DNA from 2 places in the Arthrobacter zhangbolii genome. Region 2 is predicted to be linked to the other one. Evidence: predicted binding sites of a transcription regulator. Region 2 holds the regulator's gene; the other holds the start of a gene.
The links. The regulator HspR, encoded in region 2, represses chaperone genes until heat shock. The targets are predictions, from matches to a motif close to AAGTTGAGTCNNNNNGACTCAACTT.

Region 1 (9,267 bases), 1.0 Mb from region 2:
CGATCCGCAGAAGCTGCGGGAAGCCGCCCTGCAGACCGGACGGGAGCTGGCGGCCGCAGGGTAACGGCGGACGGAGTGGCACGGACCGCTGAGGCGGCTCCATTGCAATTGGGCTTCCAATGCGGATAGGTTCGGAGCTACCAGCAGAGCCGCTGACAGCGGTACGTCTTCGTTCGGGAGTGTCTTTTGAACCTCAAGCCACTGACAGAAGCCGAGCGCACCCGGGCCCGGGAAAAAGCCACAGCGGCCCGGGCTGTCCGCGCCGACATCAAGTCACGTATTAAATCCGGGGACCTCTCCATTGAAGAAGTCATTCTTTCCCGTTCCGGAGAGGAAGCAGTGGGCAGGCTGAAAGTGATGGATCTGCTCCGCGCACTGCCTGGTGTCGGGGAACGCCGCGCAGCTGGAATAATGGCTACGGTAGGTATAGCGCCTACCCGCCGGGTCCGGGGGCTGGGAGTGCATCAGCGCAAGGCGCTGATCGACCTGCTGGATCACCACTGAGGTCCCGGCACCACCAAAGAAACACCGAGTGAATGAGGTTTACGTGTCGCAACCGCGGCTGACAGTTCTGGCAGGTCCAACCGCAGTTGGCAAGGGCACTGTATCCACCTACATCCGGGACAACTATCCCGAGGTCTGGCTTTCCGTATCCGCCACCACCAGGGCCCCGCGCCCCGGCGAAGAAGACGGTGTGCACTACTTCTTCGTCAGCGCCGAAGAGTTCGATTCCATGATCGAGCAGGACCAGATGCTGGAATGGGCCGTAGTCCACGGCCGCAACCGCTATGGAACCCTTCGCCGCACCGTTGAGGCCGCCATGGCCGAAGGCCGCAGCGTGCTCCTGGAGATTGACCTGCAGGGTGCCCGGCAGGTCAAGAAGTCCATGCCGGAGGCAAATTTCGTCTTCCTGGCCCCGCCCACCTGGGACGAAATGGTCCGCCGTCTGGTCGGGCGCGGCACGGAAACGCCCGAAGAGCAGCAGCAACGGCTGGAAACAGCTAAACTGGAACTTGCTGCCGAGTCCGAGTTCGATCACACCGTCATTAATGATGACGTCCAGCGGGCTGCAGCTGAGCTTGTATCACTCATGGGAATCAGTCCGCGCCAGCGCTGACAAACCGCGAATCCCGTTCAAGAATTTTGGAGAACCCTGTGTCTGAAGGCATCATCAACCCGCCGATCGACGACCTGCTCGAAGCAGCCGATTCCAAGTACGCGCTGGTCATCTACGGTGCCAAGCGTGCCCGCCAGATCAACGCCTACTACTCCCAGCTGCACGAGGGCCTGTTCGAGTATGTCGGCCCGCTCGTGGAAACCAAGCTGAACGAAAAGCCGCTGTCCATCGCCCTGCGCGAGATCAATGACGGCATGCTGGTGGTCCGCCCGAACGAGACCGCCGAATAAGCAGCGGCAGTTCACCGGGGGAAGGCAGCAGCGTGCGCATAGTTCTGGGTGTGGGCGGCGGAATCGCCGCCTACAAGGCTGCGTCGCTGCTGCGGCTTTTTACCGAGGCCGGGCACAACGTCACCGTTGTCCCCACCGAATCCTCCACCCGGTTTGTCGGGGTTGCCACCTGGGAAGCACTTTCCGGGAACCCCGTGTCCACGTCGGTGTTCGACGAGGTGGACAAAGTCAACCATGTGCGCCTGGGCCATGAGGCGGACCTGATTGTGGTGGCTCCGGCCACCGCGGATCTGCTGGCCCGGGCTGCAACGGGGCAGGCCAATGACCTGCTGACCAACACCCTGCTGATGGCCCGCGGCCCGGTGGTGTTTGCCCCGGCCATGCACACTGAGATGTGGGCGCATCCCGCCACCGTGGCCAACGTGGCCACCCTGCGCAGCCGCGGCGCCGTCGTGATCGATCCCGCAGTGGGCCGGCTGACCGGCCGGGATTCCGGCCCGGGCCGCCTGCCCGAACCTGAAACCATCTTCACCGCCGCCCTTGCCGCTGTGGAAGAGGCCGCCGGTTCGGCCGGAGAGCTTTCCGGCCTGCTGTCCGGCATTACCGTCACGGTCACGGCCGGCGGAACCCGTGAGCCCCTGGATCCGGTCCGGTTCCTGGGCAACCGTTCCTCGGGGAAACAGGGCACCGCACTGGCCGAGGCAGCCCTCGCCGCCGGTGCCCGGGTACGGCTGATCGCCGCGCACATGGAGGTTCCGGCGCCCGGCGGCATCGAACTGGTGCGGGTGGAAACCGCCCTTGAACTGCGCGAGGCGGTACACAAGGCTGCCGCCGACTCCGACGTCGTGGTGATGGCTGCCGCCGTCGCCGACTTCCGCCCGGACAAGGTGGTGGAGACCAAGATCAAAAAGAGCGACGACACTGCCGACCCGGTGATCACGCTGGTGCGCAACCCGGACATTCTCCAGGAGATCGTGCAGGCCCGGGGAACCGGTGCCACACCGGCACTTATCGTGGGGTTCGCTGCGGAAACCGGCGACGCGACCACTGATGTCCTGGAATACGGCCGCCGGAAGCTGGCCCGCAAGGGCTGCGACCTGCTGGTCCTGAACCAGGTTGGCAAGTCGCTGGTCTTCGGCCAGGACCAGACCGAGGTGAGGATTCTCTCACCGGCAGAGCCCGCCGGGTCCGCCGGGGAAAGCGCGGCCGGCAGCAAAACCGAGGTTTCGGCACGCATCATTGCAAGGATTGCCGCCGAACTGGCTGCCCGCCGCCCCTGACAGACCTGAGCACGCATCCGGGCGGTTCGGGGAGTGTCCGGGCCGCCCGGTAGAGTAAATGCTGTGACTTCTACTTCCGCCTCTCCCAAGACGCAGTCCAACCTGCGCCTTTTCACCTCGGAATCCGTCACTGAAGGCCACCCGGACAAAATCTGTGACCAGATCAGTGACGCAATCCTCGACGGCCTGCTCAAGGTTGATCCCGAATCCCGGGTAGCCGTCGAAACACTCGTAACCACCGGCCTGGTCCATGTAGCCGGCGAGGTGACCACCGAGGGATACGTTGAGATCCCGCAGCTGGTCCGTGACACCATCCTGGACATTGGTTATGACTCCTCGGCCAACGGCTTTGACGGCGCCCGCTGCGGCGTTTCCGTATCCATCGGCCAGCAGTCCCCGGAAATTGCCTCCGGCGTGTTCAACTCACTGGAGAACCGCACCGGCAAGGTTGAGGACCCCTATGACGCCCAGGGCGCCGGGGACCAGGGCATCATGTTCGGCTACGCCAGCGACGAAACCTCCGTCCTGATGCCCACCCCCATCTGGCTGGCCCACCGTCTCTCGGAGCGGCTCACCACCGTCCGCAAGGACGGAACGCTCCCGTACCTGCGCCCGGACGGGAAAACCCAGGTCACCATCGGCTACGACGGAGACCGCCCCGTATCCGTGGACTCCGTGGTGGTCTCCACCCAGCACGCCGCCGATCTTGATCTTGAGCAGCTGCGCGCCGACATGGCGGCCCACGTCATCAATCCGGTGCTGGCAGGCACCGACCTGGACATTTCCGAGGTCCAGCACATCATCAACCCCGGCGGTCCCTTTGTTATCGGCGGGCCGGTGGGGGACGCCGGACTGACCGGACGCAAGATCATTGTGGACACCTACGGCGGATTCGCCCGCCACGGCGGGGGAGCGTTCAGCGGCAAGGATCCGAGCAAGGTGGACCGCTCCGCGGCCTACGCCATGCGCTGGGTGGCCAAAAACGTGGTGGCCGCCGGCCTGGCCCGGCGCGCGGAAATCCAGATTGCCTACGCCATCGGCATGGCCCGCCCCGTGGGTATCTACGTGGAGACCTTCGGCACCGAAACGGTGGACCCGGCCCGTATTGCCGACGCCGTGCAGGAAGTCTTTGACCTGCGCCCGCTGGGCATCATCAACGGACTGGACCTGAAGCGTCCCATCTACCAGCGCACAGCCGCCCACGGCCACTTCGGCCGCGAGGATGAAGGCTTCACCTGGGAGCGCAAGGACAAGGTCGAGGACCTCCGCAGCTACTTCAACGTGTAGTACCGCCATGGCCGCGGATCGCTCCGATGAAGCCGTGCAGCTTTCCCTGCTGCACGGCTTCGCGCCGTCGGCCAAGCCCGTAGGCAAGGCCCGGCCTGCATCGGTGCTCCCGATTGCCCGCGTGCTGCTGGACTCGCCGCTGCCGCACCTGGACCGGCCGTTCGACTATCTGGTTCCTGACGAACTCGACCGGGATGCCGTGCCGGGAGCACGCGTGAAGGTTCGGTTCGGAGGCCAGGAACTGCCGGGCTTCATCACCGAACGTGCCGCCGAAGCGGATACCACCGCGCGGCTGATGCCGCTGGGAAAGGTTATTTCCCCCCAGCCTGTACTGACCCCCCGGATCCTGCGCCTGGCCGAAGCAGTTGCCGCCCGCTATGCCGGCACCGTGCATGACGTACTGCGAGTGGCCATCCCGCCCCGGGCCGCCAGGGTGGATAAGGAGTTCACCCCCGAGGCCCGGCTGCAGACCCGGGCGGGGGAGCCTCCGGCCGGGGTTCCGGGCGGAACGGAAGATGTCCTGCCCGGCCCGGAGGGCGCCGGAGTCAACCCGTTTGCGCGGTATCCGCACGGTCCCCGCTTCCTGACCCATCTTGCCGCCGGGCACAGTCCGCGCGCCGTACTCTCCTCGCTGGGCGGCTACGGCCCGCGCGACTGGCCCGCTGAAGTGGCCGAAGCGGTCCGGTCCACGCTGATCTCCGGCCGGGGCGCCGTGGTGGTGGTGCCCGACAACAAGGATCTTGCCCGGCTGCAAACGGCGCTCACCGCCCGGATAGGCGCCGACGCCTTCGTCCGGCTCACCGCCGAAGACGGCCCCACCCCGCGCTACCGCAGTTTCCTGCAGCTGCTGCACGGGGATGTCCGGGTGGCTATCGGCACCCGTTCCGCCGCGTATGCTCCGGTGGTGGATCTGGGACTGGCCGTGATCTGGGACGACGCCGATGATCTGCATGCCGAACAGCGGGCACCCTATCAGCATGCCCGTGATGTGCTGCTGCTGCGGGCCGAGCTGGAGGGGGCAGCATTGCTCCTGGCATCGCATTCGCGCAGCACGGAGGCCCAGCGGCTGGTGGCCAGCGGCTGGGCCGCAGGGATTGCTGCGGAGCGCTCCACGGTGCGTGCCTCGGCGCCCCGGGTGGTCAGCACCGCTGATTCCTTCACCATGGAGCGGGACCCGCTGGCTGCCAGGGCACGGATACCGCACACCGCCTGGAAAGCGGCACAGGACGGGCTGACCCGCGGTCCGGTGCTGGTCCAGGTGGCACGCACCGGCTTTTCGCCGGCACTGTCCTGCCAGGACTGCCGGGAACCGGCGCGGTGCCGGAACTGCTCGGGCCCGTTGGGGCTGGCCAGCCGCAACGGTACTCCGGCCTGCCGCTGGTGTGGCCGGCCGGAGCCTATGTGGCACTGCAGCAACTGCGGGGGAGTGCACCTTCGCGGCTCCACTGCGGGGGCAGGACGCACAGCCGAAGAGCTGGGCCGCGCGTTTCCCTCCACCACGGTGATCTCATCGGCCGGAGACCACGTCCGTGCCGAGATTCCCGACGCCCCGGCACTGGTGGTTGCCACGCCCGGCGCGGAGCCGGTGGCGCCGGGCGGCTACGCTGCAGCCATCCTGCTGGACGGCAACGCGATGCTTTCCCGCGAATCGCTGCGGGCCGGCGAGGATACGCTGCGCCGCTGGTTCAGTGCTGCGGCACTGGTGCGGCCGGCTGGCGAAAAGGGGCTGGTGGTGGTCACCGCCGATGACAGCACCACCGTGGGACACCTGCTGCGCTGGGACCCGGCCGGCGCAGCCGAACGGGAGCTGGAACTGCGGCGCGAACTCGGGCTGCCCCCTGCTGTCCGCTATGCGGAACTGACCGGGTCCAGGGAAGGCCTCGATGCCTTCATTGCACGGCTTGGGCTGCCGGACGGCACGCGAACCGTGGGACCGGCGCCGCTGGCGGATGCGGGTACGGGTCCGGAGGCACGGGAGGTCCGGGACGGCCAGCTCGGCGGGGCAGGCGGCCGCTTCCGCACACTGCTTTTCTTCCCCTATGCGGCGGCACCGGCCGTTACGGCTGCCCTGCGCTCCACCAAAGCCGCAGCATCTGCCAGGCGTACCGGAGATCCTGTTTACGTACGGGTAGACGGAATAGACGTTCTCTAACCCGGGCCCACGGCTACAACAGTTCCAGCAGCACCGCTGCCGCACCCAGCAGGGACAGCAGCGAGAGCTGGGCTGCGGTAGCCAGCCGGGAGAGCCGGCCCAGGAGCCCGCGGGGCACGCCGTGGATCATCCAGCCTGGACGGTTGATGGTGGGCATTCGCAACGTCATCCCTCTTTCCCGTGGAGAAAAAGCCGATTAACACCCAGTATCCCGCCATCCGGAGGCCGTGCCCGAATCCGCTGCCGGTGACATTGGCCACCGCCTGCGGCGGGCAAAAAAGGGGCCCGGGAGATATTCCCGGGCCCCTTGGCGCCTATCCGTGTCCCGCCCGCCGGACGGGCGTTCCCTTTTGCGTCCGTGCCGCTAGGCGGATACCGCCTCACGCTGTTCGTCCTGCTGGATTACCGCGCCATCCGTCGGCGCCTGGACGGCAATCTTGCGCGGCTTGGCTTTCTCACTCACCGGAATGGTCACGCTCAGGACGCCGTTCTCGTAGCTGGCGGCAATCCTTTCGGTGTCGATGCCCTGGCCCAGGTTCAGCTGGCGCAGGAAGGATCCGCTTTCACGTTCCCGGGTCAGCCACTTCACCCCGTCAGCGCCGTGCAGCGTGCGCTGGGCACGGATGGTCAGGAGCTGGCCGTCAACGTCGACGTCGATGGATCCGGGGTCGATGCCCGGGAGATCGGCCGCAAGAATGTAGTGGTCACCCTGCCGGTAGAGGTCCATGGGCATGCCGCGCAGGGAACCTTCGCCGCGCAGGGCCTGTGCCATCCGGTCGAGTTCCTGGAACGGATCAAACTTCATAGCCATAGAAAATCAACTCCTCCATTCGATCGCTTGAGACAAGCGGTATCCGGTTTCAAAGTTGAGTCAGTGTCACTCAACTTGCGAAAAGAGATTAGCACTCTCATGGCTAGAGTGCCAAGTGCTATTTCTGTGCCCAACGGCTTAAGGTCCAGGCGTGGATCAGCTGTGCGGTGTGCCGCCCGTGGCTGCGCAGTTGCGGGCTCGACTCGACCTCCGGCTGGCATCCGGAATGGATCATGTAGGCCAGCAGTGCCGCCAGGAATGCATCGATATGCTCGGGCGGAACCCCGCGGGTGAGCGCGGACCGCGTTAGCCAGGAATCGACGTCGAGACCGCCGCCGCGCGCGTAGGGCAGCACCCCCACCCAGTCGATCCACGCCGCACCGGTGCCCAGGAAGTTCCAGTCACAGAACAGGGCCTTGCCCGAGCGCAGCAGGATATTGTCCGGCCGAAGGTCACCGTGCAGCACGGAGTCCCCGGCCAGGGCTTCCGGGCTGAGCTCCCACAGCTCCTGGAGGCGGCGGGCATCACCGGCTGTGAGGGACGGCAGGAACCAGGGCGCCGCCCCGCCGTCGGCCACAGCCTGGAACGGGGACGGAACCGCGGTGATGTCCTGTGAAACCGGGCTGCCGGAGAGGTGCCCCGGGAAGTTCGACAGGAGACGGATTGATGCGGTGCAGGATGCCTCTATCGCGGCGAGGTCCGTCCCGGTCCACGGGTGCCCGGGCATTGTTCCGTCCACGGCCTCGTAGGCCAGGAGAAGCCAGTCCGTGTCCGCGGCGGTGACGGTGCGGGTACCCAGCAGGCGGGGCGCCGGCATGTCCGGAGGCAGGAGCGGGGCCACCTGGGCCTCCCGTGCGTAGGCGGGGTAGACAAACGCGTCCGACGCCGGTGCCGCCTTCACGAAAATGCTGCGCCCTTCGCCGTGGGAGAGCACTGCGGCGAATCCCGGCGTAAACCCTCCGCCGGCCGGCCGTACGGACGTGACGCTGCCGCCCAGCAGGTCCGTCAGTTCCTGCCGGACGGGCGCGGGCAGGCCGGCCCAGGGCCGGCGGCTGGCGGTGCGGCGGTAATCGGTGACCGGAACTGTAGGGGAGTGCATCCGCACAGCCTATGCGCCGGAGGGTGCTGTAGCCGGGAACCAACGGCCGGTCCCGGAAGTATGTCCGGCACAGCTGTGGTGCACCCACGGTTGGTGCACCACTTGGTTGTGCACAATTGAATCGTGTCCTAGGGTGGGCGGATGAACGAATCACTGCAGCGTCAGGTGTGCTTTTCGCTGTACTCCGCCTCCCGTGCGGCCACGTCCCTGTACCGGCCCATGCTCGAGGAACTGAACCTCACCTACCCGCAGTTCCTCGTGATGACCCTGCTCTGGGAACAGGACGGGCAAAGCGTCCGGGACCTGGGGCAGGCGTTGGAACTGGACTCGGGCACACTCTCGCCGCTGATTAAACGCCTGGAAGCGGCAGCACTGGTGCAGCGCCACCGCGCCGTCGAGGACGAACGACGGGTCCGGGTCCACCTCACTGCTGCCGGCCGCGCCCTGGAACAGAAGTCCCGGGACCTTCCTGACCGCGTTGCGGCGGCTGCCGGCCTCGACCCGGAGGAACTGCGCAGCCTGCAGGACACGCTGGCGAAGGTGAATTCGGCACTGCGGCAGGCCGTGGTGAAGGACCATGAGGCACCGTCACGGTAAGACCATCCGCACCATCCATCCCAACAGTTAGGTTCACTTGATGAGCACGTACCCCGAAACCGGCCGTGAAATCCACCTTGCTTCCCGCCCCACGGGGTGGCCGTCGGAAGAGAACTTCCGCCTCACCGAGGTGACGGTCCCGGAACTGCAGGACGGGCAGGTGCTTGTGCGCAACCTGCACATGTCCGTGGACCCCTACATGCGCGGGCGCATGAACGACGTGAAATCATACGTCCCGCCCTTTAAGCTCGACGCCCCGCTGGAAGGCGGAGCCATCGGTGAAGTGGTGGAATCCCGTTCGGACGCGCACAAGCCCGGCGACAAGGTGGTTCACTGGCTCGGCTGGCGCGACTACGCAGTCCTGGACGGGGCCCGTGCACGTGTCATCGATACCGATCTGGCCCCGGCCAGTGCGTATCTGGGTGTGCTCGGCATGCCGGGTGAAACCGCCTACATCGGCCTGACCAAGGTGGCAGAGTTTCGGGAAGGGGACGTGGTGTTCGTCTCCGGGGCAGCCGGCGCCGTTGGCTCACTGGTCGGCCAGATCGCGAAGGTCATGGGAGCAAAGAAGGTCATTGGCAGCGCCGGTTCGGCGGAAAAAGTCCAGCGCCTGCTAGACCTCGGCTTCGACGAG
Region 2 (9,267 bases):
GCCTGCAGCGAGAGTTCCAGGTAATGCCCATAGTCCATGGCCAGGATGAGGTCGAGGCTGCTGAACCATTCCGGCTGGAACTCCCGGGCACGGAATGCTGAGAGTCCGGCGTCGGGGTAGCCGTGCCGCCGCAGTTCCGCAGCTGCCCGGGTGTCCATGGGCTTGCCTGCTTCCCATCCGGTGAGGCCGGAGGAATCCACGGCCATCCTGGCGCCGGTGCCGGTGAGGGCGCGGTCGAGGGCGAACTGGGCCATGGGGGAGCGGCAGATGTTTCCCGTGCAGACGGTCTGGATGCGGAACATGGCTTAAACCCTACGCACAAACCGCGGGCCCAGCCGGATGGACGTGCGGGCTAGGCGCGCGCCAGCAACTCGCCGCAGGGCATCAGGAACCAGCCGTCCGGCGCCTCCGCCCACGCCTGCCAGCCGGCCGAGATGCGTTCCAGCGCCGCCTGATCCGCCAAACCGCGTTCCAGCGCCTGTTCGGCGAACGCGGACTGAAGGACCCGCTCGGACCAGGAACCGGCATGCCACGCACGCTGTTCCGGTGTGGCGTAAAGCCAGTTGGAGGAGGACGGGGTGATGTCGGTGAACCCGGCCTCCAGCGCCCAGGAGAGCAGGTGCCGGCCGGCATCGGGTTCGGCCTGGTTGCCGCGGGCAATCTGCTGGTAGGTCTGCATCCATTCCGTCAGGGCGGGCGAGGCGGGATACCAGCTCATGCCGTGGAAATCGGCGTCTCGCACCGCCACCAGGCCGCCCGGTTTGGTGACCCGGCGCATTTCGCGCAGGGCTGCCACCGGGTCCATCAGGTGCTGCAGCACCTGGTGGGCATGAACCACGTCAAAGGTTTCATCCGGGAAGTCCAGGTCATACACGTTTCCGGCCGTAAAGGTGGTGTTCTGCAATCCCCGTTCGGCAGCCAGGGTGCGGGCCTGCGTCAGCACGTCTTCGGACTGGTCCAGGCCCGTCACGGGTCCCGGAGCGGTGAGTGCCGCGAAATCCGCGGTGATGCTTCCCGGCCCGCAGCCGACGTCGAGCACGCTCATGCCCGGCTGGAGTTCGGGCAGCAGGTACGCGGCGCAGTCCTTCGCGGTGCGGACCGCGTGGGCAGCAACCACGCTGCGGTGATGGCCGTGGGAGTACGTTTCGGGACCCATAGCAGGACCCTACCGCCCGCGCCGGACGGCCGGTATGCAGGCGTCATACCGTGTCACGCAAGACCCCCGGGCGAAGTTGAGTGCGGAAGGCTCAAGTTTGTTGACAAAGAATCAGGGCTGAGTAGAGTTGAGTCCAGAACGCTCAATTGCACTGCCGCGATGTCGGAAGGGGCTCCCCGCCTGGGGATCCGGTCCGCTGATGTCACGGAAGATGCGGGTTTTTCCAAGGAAAGAGGAAGCAAATATGTCACGTGCAGTAGGTATTGACCTCGGAACCACCAACTCGGTTGTCTCGGTCCTGGAAGGCGGCGAGCCCACGGTCATCGCCAACGCCGAAGGCGGCCGCACCACACCCTCCGTTGTTGCCTTCGCCAAGTCCGGCGAGGTCCTGGTTGGTGAAATCGCCAAGCGCCAGGCCGTCAACAACATTGACCGCACCATCGCTTCCGTCAAGCGCCACATGGGCACTGACTGGAACGTGGACGTGGACGGCAAGAAGTACACCGCCCAGGAAATTTCCGCCCGTATCCTGATGAAGCTGAAGAACGACGCCGAGTCCTACCTGGGTGAAAAGGTCACGGACGCCGTGGTCACCGTTCCGGCCTACTTCAACGACGCAGAGCGCCAGGCCACCAAGGAAGCCGGCGAAATTGCCGGCCTCAACGTGCTGCGCATCGTCAACGAGCCCACCGCTGCAGCCCTGGCCTACGGCCTGGACAAGGGCAAGGAAGATGAACTGATCCTCGTCTTCGACCTCGGCGGCGGTACGTTCGACGTCTCCCTGCTCGAAGTCGGCAAGGATGAGGACGAGTTCTCCACCATCCAGGTCCGCGCCACCTCCGGTGACAACCGCCTCGGCGGCGATGACTGGGATCAGCGCATTGTTGATTACCTGCTGGGCCAGGCCAAGGCCAAGGGTGCGGATCTGTCCAAGGACAAGATCGCCCTGCAGCGCCTGAAGGAAGCTGCGGAGCAGGCCAAGAAGGAACTCTCCTCCGCCACCTCCACCAACATCTCCCTGCAGTACCTCTCGGTCACTCCCGAAGGCCCGGTCCACCTGGATGAGCACCTCTCCCGTGCCAAGTTCCAGGACCTGACCAAGGACCTGCTGGACCGCACCAAGAAGCCGTTCAATGACGTCATCGCCGAAGCCGGCATCAAGGTTTCCGACATCGACCACATCATCCTCGTGGGCGGTTCCACCCGTATGCCCGCCGTCTCCGAACTGGTGAAGGAACTGGCAGGCGGCAAGGAGCCGAACAAGGGCGTCAACCCGGATGAGGTCGTCGCCGTGGGTGCCGCACTGCAGGCCGGTGTGCTGAAGGGCGAGCGCAAGGATGTGCTCCTCATCGACGTCACCCCGCTGTCCCTGGGTATCGAAACCAAGGGCGGAGTGATGACCAAGCTGATTGAGCGCAACACGGCCATCCCCACCAAGCGGAGCGAAACCTTCACCACGGCTGATGACAACCAGCCCTCGGTGGCCATCCAGGTCTTCCAGGGCGAGCGTGAGTTCACCCGGGACAACAAGCCGCTGGGCACCTTCGAGCTGACCGGTATTGCACCGGCTCCGCGCGGTGTCCCGCAGATCGAGGTCACCTTCGACATCGACGCCAACGGCATTGTGCACGTGTCCGCCAAGGACAAGGGCACCGGCGCCGAGCAGTCGATGACCATCACCGGCGGCTCCTCGCTCTCCAAGGACGACATTGACCGCATGGTCCGTGAAGCCGAAGAGCACGCTGCGGAGGACAAGAAGCGCCGCGAGGCAGCCGACGTCCGCAACTCGGCAGAGCAGCTCGCCTACTCGGTGGACAAGCTCCTCACCGACAATGACGACAAGCTGCCCGAAGACGTCAAGACCGAGGTCCGCGGCGACGTCGACGCGCTGAAGAAGGCGCTCGAAGGCACCGAGAACGACGACGAGGTCAAGAGCGCGTTTGAGAAGCTGCAGGCTTCCCAGACCAAGCTCGGCGAAGCCATCTACGCTTCGGCCTCCGCTGCGGGTGCCGAAGGCGCTCCGGGTGCGGCCGACGGCGCAGCAGGCGACGGCGCGGCAGCCGGCGGTGCAGGCGATGAAGACATCGTTGACGCCGAGGTTGTCGACGACGAAGAGAAGAAGTAACCATGGCTGCTGGAAACGAGCACGGGAACACCCCCGAAGGCGAGGATCCGATCAGCGGCCAGGACCAGTCCGCGCCGGATGAAGCAGCACAGCAGGACGCAGCGGCAGCCGGGGAGGGCGTTTCCTCCCCGGCCGCCGGACCGGACGGCGACGCGCTGTCCCAGGCCGAGCAGATCCTGAACAACGCTGACGTACCGGCACAGCCTGCGGATACGGGTTCGCCCGAAGCCGCGGAACTGCGCAATGACCTGCTGCGCCTGCAGGCCGAGTACGTGAACTACCGCAAGCGGGTGGAGCGGGACCGCGACGTTGCCCGGGAAATGGCAGTCATCGGTGTGCTGAACACGCTGATGCCCGTCCTGGATGACATCGATGCCGCACGCCAGCACGGTGACCTGGCGGAGGGACCGTTCGCCGCCATCGCCACCAAGCTGGAAAACTCGCTGAAGACGTACGGACTCAGCCGCATCGACGAGACCGGAGTGGAGTTCGATCCGAATATCCACGAGGCACTCATCCAGCAGCAGAGCGCCGATGTCACGTTTGATACGGTCACGCAGATCCTGCGCGCCGGCTACAAGTCCGGCGACCGGGTCCTGCGTGCCGCGCAGGTGATTGTTTCGGTTCCGGAACAGTAGTTCCACAGTGTCCGGGGCTGCCCTTGAAGGCAGCCCCGGACATTTCCATAGGCAGGTCCCGCAGCAGGGCCGGCAGTAAGCCCGTCGGCCGGCTCAAACGGCAGCGACGCGGGATCAGTGCACAAGAAAGGGGACGCCAATTGGCTAGTCAGGATTGGGTCGATAAGGACTTCTACAAGATTCTGGGTGTTCCCAAGGATGCGTCAGACGCCGACATCAAAAAGGCCTACCGCAAGCTGGCACGGAAATACCATCCTGATCAGAACCAGGGTGACGCCAACGCGGAGCGGATGTTCAAGGATCTCTCCGAGGCATACTCGGTGCTCTCCGACGCAGAGGAACGCCAGCAGTATGATGCCATCCGCGCAATGGGCAGCGGTGCCAGATTCTCTGCAGGCGGTGCCCCGGGCGGCGGCGGAGCAGGCGGCGCAGGATTCGAGGATATCTTCGGGGACCTGTTCGGCCAGACCGCCCGCGGCGGCGGCCGGCGGACCACGTTCAACGCCGGCGGCAGCAACATCCCGCCGGAGTTCGCCGACCTCTTCGGCGGCGGCGGTTTCGGTGGCGGAGGCTTCGGCGCCCCGCCGCCTACCAAAGGCGCGGACCGGACAGCCAGCACCACCATCTCCTTCGCGGGGTCCATTAACGGCACCGTGATCGGCCTCCGCGAACCCAGCGGAGAAGTAGTGGAGGTCCGGGTTCCGGCCGGCGTCAAGGACGGCCAGAAGATCCGTGTGCGCGGCAAGGGGCAGCCCGGCGCCGCCGGTGCCGGGGACCTGATGGTCACCGTGCATGTCACCCCGCACGACTTTTTTGTCCGCGACGGCAACAACATCCGGATCCACGTTCCGGTGTCCTTCCCGGAGGCCGCACTGGGCGCCACCATTGAGGTGCCCACGCTGACCTCAGATACCGTGCGCCTGAAGGTACCCGCCGGTACGCCGTCCGGCCGGACACTGAGGGTCAAGGGCCGCGGCGTGCACACGTCCAAGGGCAACGGCGACCTGCTGGTCACCGTGGACGTCGCCGTGCCCTCACGGCTGAACAAAGAGGCCCAGGCCGCGGTGGAGGCGTTTGCCGAGGCCACCAAGGGTGAGGACCCCCGGGCCGGGCTCGCCGCCAAGGCGCGGCTCTAGCCGGCTCCCCGGCGGATTGACCCGCCGGGGTTAGGATTTCAACCAGCAGTGAAGGAGGAACAATGGGCATAGACGTCAACGCGCCTATTTTTGTGATCTCCGTTGCCGCTGAGCTCGCGGAGATGCATCCGCAGACCCTCCGGCAATATGACCGGCTCGGAATAGTCCGGCCCAGCCGGGCGCCCGGGCGGTCGCGCCGGTATTCCCAACGGGATATCCAGTTGCTCCGCGAGGTCCAGAAACTCTCCCAGGAGGGTGTCTCGCTGGAGGGAATCAAACGGATCATGGAGCTGCAGAACCAGGTCACCGGGCTGCGGCAGCGGGTCAGCGAGCTTTCCTCCGAGCTGGAGACTGCCCGCCGCCACACCTCGGACCGCAGCCGTGTCTTCGCGGCCGGCCGGGCCGGCGATGTGGTGACCCTGAGCCGCGGGCAGCGGCCGCCGGCGGCTCCGGGCTCGGTGCAGCAGCTGGGACTTGTGTCCCTGATGCAGCGCAGCGGCAGGCTCCGCGCACTGCCGGCCGGCAAGTCTGCGGACCGGAACTACGCCGAAGAAGGCTACATCCAGTCGCTCTGAGGGCCTGCAGCACGTTCGCAGCACCAGCCCGCGCGGCATGAGATGATGCCCGGATGCGACAGATGGGAAGTCCGGTCGGTACCGTGCGCGCGCTGTACCGCTACCCGGTCAAATCAACCGCAGGCGAGGCGCTGGCCGCCGTCGAGGTCACCCGGCGAGGCCTGCGTGATGACCGCCTCTGGGCGGTTTATACGAACGACGGCGGGATTGCCAGCGGCAAGCGCACCCGCCGCTTCCGGCCGGTGCCCGGTCTGATGCAATGGTCCTCCAGCACCGCGGAGGACGGCGTGCCGCTGCTGACCGGCCCCGATGGGCGGTCCTACCGGGTCGATGAGCCGGCGGCATCCACTGCCCTGAGCTCAGCCCTGGGCCGCGAGCTTCGCGTGCAGCCTGAAACCACGGTGCAGCACCATGACGAAACTCCGCTGCACCTGCTAACCACATCTTCCCTTGCCGCCCTGGACGACCTCACCGGCGCACAGGTGGACGAGCGCCGCTTCCGGGCCAACATCATCATTGATACCGGTCCGGAGCGGGTATTCACCGAGGACGCCTGGATAGGTGCCGAACTGGCCCTGGGCCCGGAGGTGCTCCTGCAGCTGGGGCCGGGCATGCCGCGCTGCGTTATGGTCGACCAGCCCCAGGCCGGCGTCGATGCGGGGGCGAAGGCACTGAAGGTGCTGGGTGCGCATCACCGGGCCGAACTCGGCCTGCAGGCCCATGTGCTGCGCACCGGGATGCTGCGGGCCGGTGACACCGTAACCCTGCACCTTGGGTCCGGTGCTGCCTGAAGGGCAGCATGTCCCTGCCGTGAGGTGACCGCCAGGGCGTAGCGGGCCGACCGGTCAGCGCAGGCGCCGTGCCCGCAGGACCACATCCTCGACGTGGTGCGCTCCGGCGCCGGCCGTGACGCTCCGGGGGCGGGTCTCATTCACCTCCACCGCCCAGTCCCCGTCCAGGGCGGCAGCAATATCGCCGGGCAGGACGTAGGCGCGCATGTCGACGGGAGCCTGGTCCTGCGGTTCATGAACGGCGGGCATCGCATGATGCACCACCAGAAGGACACCGCCGGGGGCGACCGCATGCAACAGCGCCTGCTCGGCGGCATTATTCCCCGTGCGCAGCAGCGCCGGATACTGGGCCGAGACCAGATCGAAGCCTCCGGCCGGAAGGTCCGCTTCAACCAGTCCCGAGTGCAGCCACGTCACCTGCAGGGACCGCTGGGCGGCCTGACGGGCGGCCCGGTCCAGCGCTACACGTGAAACGTCCAGCGCAGTGACGTCCCAGCCCCGGGCCGCCAGCCACAGCGCATCCGCGCCCTCGCCGCAGCCCACGTCGAGCACCCGCCCCGGAGCCATGCCGGCAACCTCGGTGAGAAGTGCGCCATTGGGCTCACCGCTCCACAGCGCATCCCGGCCGGCGTATCGCTGGTCCCAGTCTTCCTGAACGGTTGCCGGGTCCGGTGTGGCGGCGGGATCTTGAGTCGGTTCCATACCTTGAAGCATGCGTCGCCCGGAGGCCGGGCTGCAAACCCCGTTGCCGGACCGGCAAAGGCTGCAGGCCCACCCCGGCCGGGCCGGCTGCTATTCCCGGGCGCCGGCGTCCGGCCGAAGCCGGATGAGCCGCTGCGGGCCGTCGTCGTCCAGTTCCACCAGGTCACTGTGCGAGGAGAGGAAGTCGGTAAAGGAACGGAAGCCAAGCGGCTTCTCGTTGAAGGAGGGGTCCATCCGCCGCATCTGGTTCTTCACCGTGCCGGTGTTCAGCCATTCGTCATCGCCCTTGGCATGGCCGATCTTCAGCGCCCGGACCAGCAGTTCCGTGGCGAGCGTCCGCGGATCAATGTCCTCAGCGACGTCCGGTTCCTCGAAACGGGCATCCTCGGTGTGCGAGAACATGGGCACAACGGTGAGCTTGCGCGCCTTGCTGGGGGTCTGGTCCATCGCGGCCTCAGCCGGGGATGGTGATGATCCCGGAGCGGCCTGTGCTGCCTCCGCCTTCACAATGCCGGGCAGGGAATCGTAGTCTTCGAACTCGTCACAGGCCGCGGCCAGGGAGGTGCTGGTGGACCCGGCGACACCAATGCCTACAACAAACCGGCCAAGGCGCTTCGACTTCTGTGCCAGGGCAATGTAGTCCGAATCCCCGGCCACAATAATGATGTGCGTGAGGTCAGGGAGGCGGAAAAGGTCCTCGACGACGTCCACGGCGAGGCGGATGTCGGCGCCGTTCTTGGTGCCCCGGGTGGTGGTGGTAAAAAGCTGCGTGAGGTCCACGGCCCGGGACATCAGCTGGCGCTGGTAGCTGGCATTGACCGGCACGGACCAGTCCGCGTAGGCACGGTTAACCACCAGGGTGCCGAAGGACGCGGCGAAGTCGATGATGGCGTTGAAGTCCACGGTGGCCGCGGCGAGCCGGGCAGCGACCTCCGGATCCGCGTCCCTGCTGGTCTTGTCGAAGTTGCGGATCCCGTCACGTTGGAACGCGTTGCGGCCGTGCAGCTGCTGGTAGCGGGAGATCACAATGTTGTCGAAGTCGATGTACAGGCCGACGCGCGGATCGCTCGGTTCATGCATGGGGGAATTCCTTCTGGACGGCGGACGGCTTGCTGCCGCCCGTACCCCCAGTTTCCTGCGGCCGGTACGGCTGGGGCAAACCGGCGTCGGCAGAGCCGGCGGTAAAAGCCGTCACCCTTGCACAGCAGGCCACCCGGAGACACCAGCGGGGCCGGGCAGGGTATCAGCGATCCGGCGTGAACCGCTGCTGGCCAATGACGGCGAGCAGGCCGAGCTTTTGTGCCCCTTCACTGCGTGGGGGCGCGGTCAGCACCAGCAGCGCCTGCCCGCGATCCTCGCTGTACAGCGTCTGGCAGTCCACCTCGATTTCGCCCAGCTCGGGATGCAGGAGTGTTTTATGGTCGGCGAAACGGGTGGCCACCGCGTGGGACTTCCAGATCCGGTCAAACTCCCGGGAGCGGTGCAGCAGCGCCTCAACCACGTCCCGTGCTCCCGCAGTGTTGCCGGAAACGGCGACCCGCAACCCGGCAACCTGCGCCCGGCCCTGCCGTTCCTGGTCACCTGCCGGATAGATGCTGCGTTCGGCGGGGTCCGTAAACCAGCGGTAAACGCTGCTGCGGGCGTGGCCGGTAAACCGCGAATGGTCGCCCAACAGCAACTTGGCGAGCCGGTTCTGGGCCAGCGTTTCCCCAAGCGCGGAAAGGATGAGGGCCGGCGTATCCTCCAGCCGGTCCAGCACCCGCAGGAGGGCGGGCGCCACGTGGGTATCCGGGAAGGTCCGAAGCGGAGGATTCCGATCCGCCAGACGGAACACGTAGTCCCGCTCGTCATAACTGAGCCGCAGGGCCCGTGCCAGGGAGCCCAGCAGCTGCTCCGACGGCTGGGGGCCGCGTGCCTGCTCCAACCGGGTGTAGTAATCAACCGACATGCCCGCCAGGAGGGCAACCTCATCCCGGCGCAGCCCGGAGACCCGGCGCCGCAGGCCGGGGGAGAGTCCCACGTCTTCGGGCAACAGTGCGTCCCGGCGGGACTTCAGGAAATCGGCGAGTGCGGCGCGGTCCATGGCTCCATCATGATCCACCGCAGCCGTTCCATACAGGGACCGGGAATCCTACGACAAACGC

Region 1: MUK71_RS09255 (Hsp20/alpha crystallin family protein) is a predicted target of HspR. The motif match lies at 6,990-7,014, and genes of this name have one in related genera.

The regions. Positions count from the first base shown of each region.
Region 1 is NZ_CP094984.1:1,998,181-2,007,447, reverse strand. Features, by position in the region: gene pyrF (orotidine-5'-phosphate decarboxylase) at 1-64, shown strand, start outside; gene mihF (integration host factor, actinobacterial type) at 187-504, shown strand; gene gmk (guanylate kinase) at 533-1,117, shown strand; gene rpoZ (DNA-directed RNA polymerase subunit omega) at 1,144-1,407, shown strand; gene coaBC (bifunctional phosphopantothenoylcysteine decarboxylase/phosphopantothenate--cysteine ligase CoaBC) at 1,404-2,687, shown strand; gene metK (methionine adenosyltransferase) at 2,751-3,974, shown strand; gene MUK71_RS09265 (primosomal protein N') at 3,982-6,126, shown strand; gene MUK71_RS09260 (hypothetical protein) at 6,140-6,283, opposite strand; gene MUK71_RS09255 (Hsp20/alpha crystallin family protein) at 6,491-6,937, opposite strand; gene MUK71_RS09250 (aminoglycoside phosphotransferase family protein) at 7,056-8,036, opposite strand; gene MUK71_RS09245 (MarR family winged helix-turn-helix transcriptional regulator) at 8,178-8,633, shown strand; gene MUK71_RS09240 (NADP-dependent oxidoreductase) at 8,674-9,267, shown strand, end outside.
Region 2 is NZ_CP094984.1:3,017,247-3,026,513, reverse strand. Features, by position in the region: gene MUK71_RS14065 (low molecular weight protein-tyrosine-phosphatase) at 1-302, opposite strand, end outside; gene MUK71_RS14060 (methyltransferase domain-containing protein) at 353-1,156, opposite strand; gene dnaK (molecular chaperone DnaK) at 1,401-3,281, shown strand; gene MUK71_RS14050 (nucleotide exchange factor GrpE) at 3,284-3,919, shown strand; gene MUK71_RS14045 (DnaJ C-terminal domain-containing protein) at 4,060-5,055, shown strand; gene MUK71_RS14040 (heat shock protein transcriptional repressor HspR) at 5,118-5,630, shown strand; gene MUK71_RS14035 (MOSC domain-containing protein) at 5,684-6,421, shown strand; gene MUK71_RS14030 (class I SAM-dependent methyltransferase) at 6,476-7,123, opposite strand; gene MUK71_RS14025 (NYN domain-containing protein) at 7,214-8,203, opposite strand; gene MUK71_RS14020 (helix-turn-helix transcriptional regulator) at 8,367-9,206, opposite strand.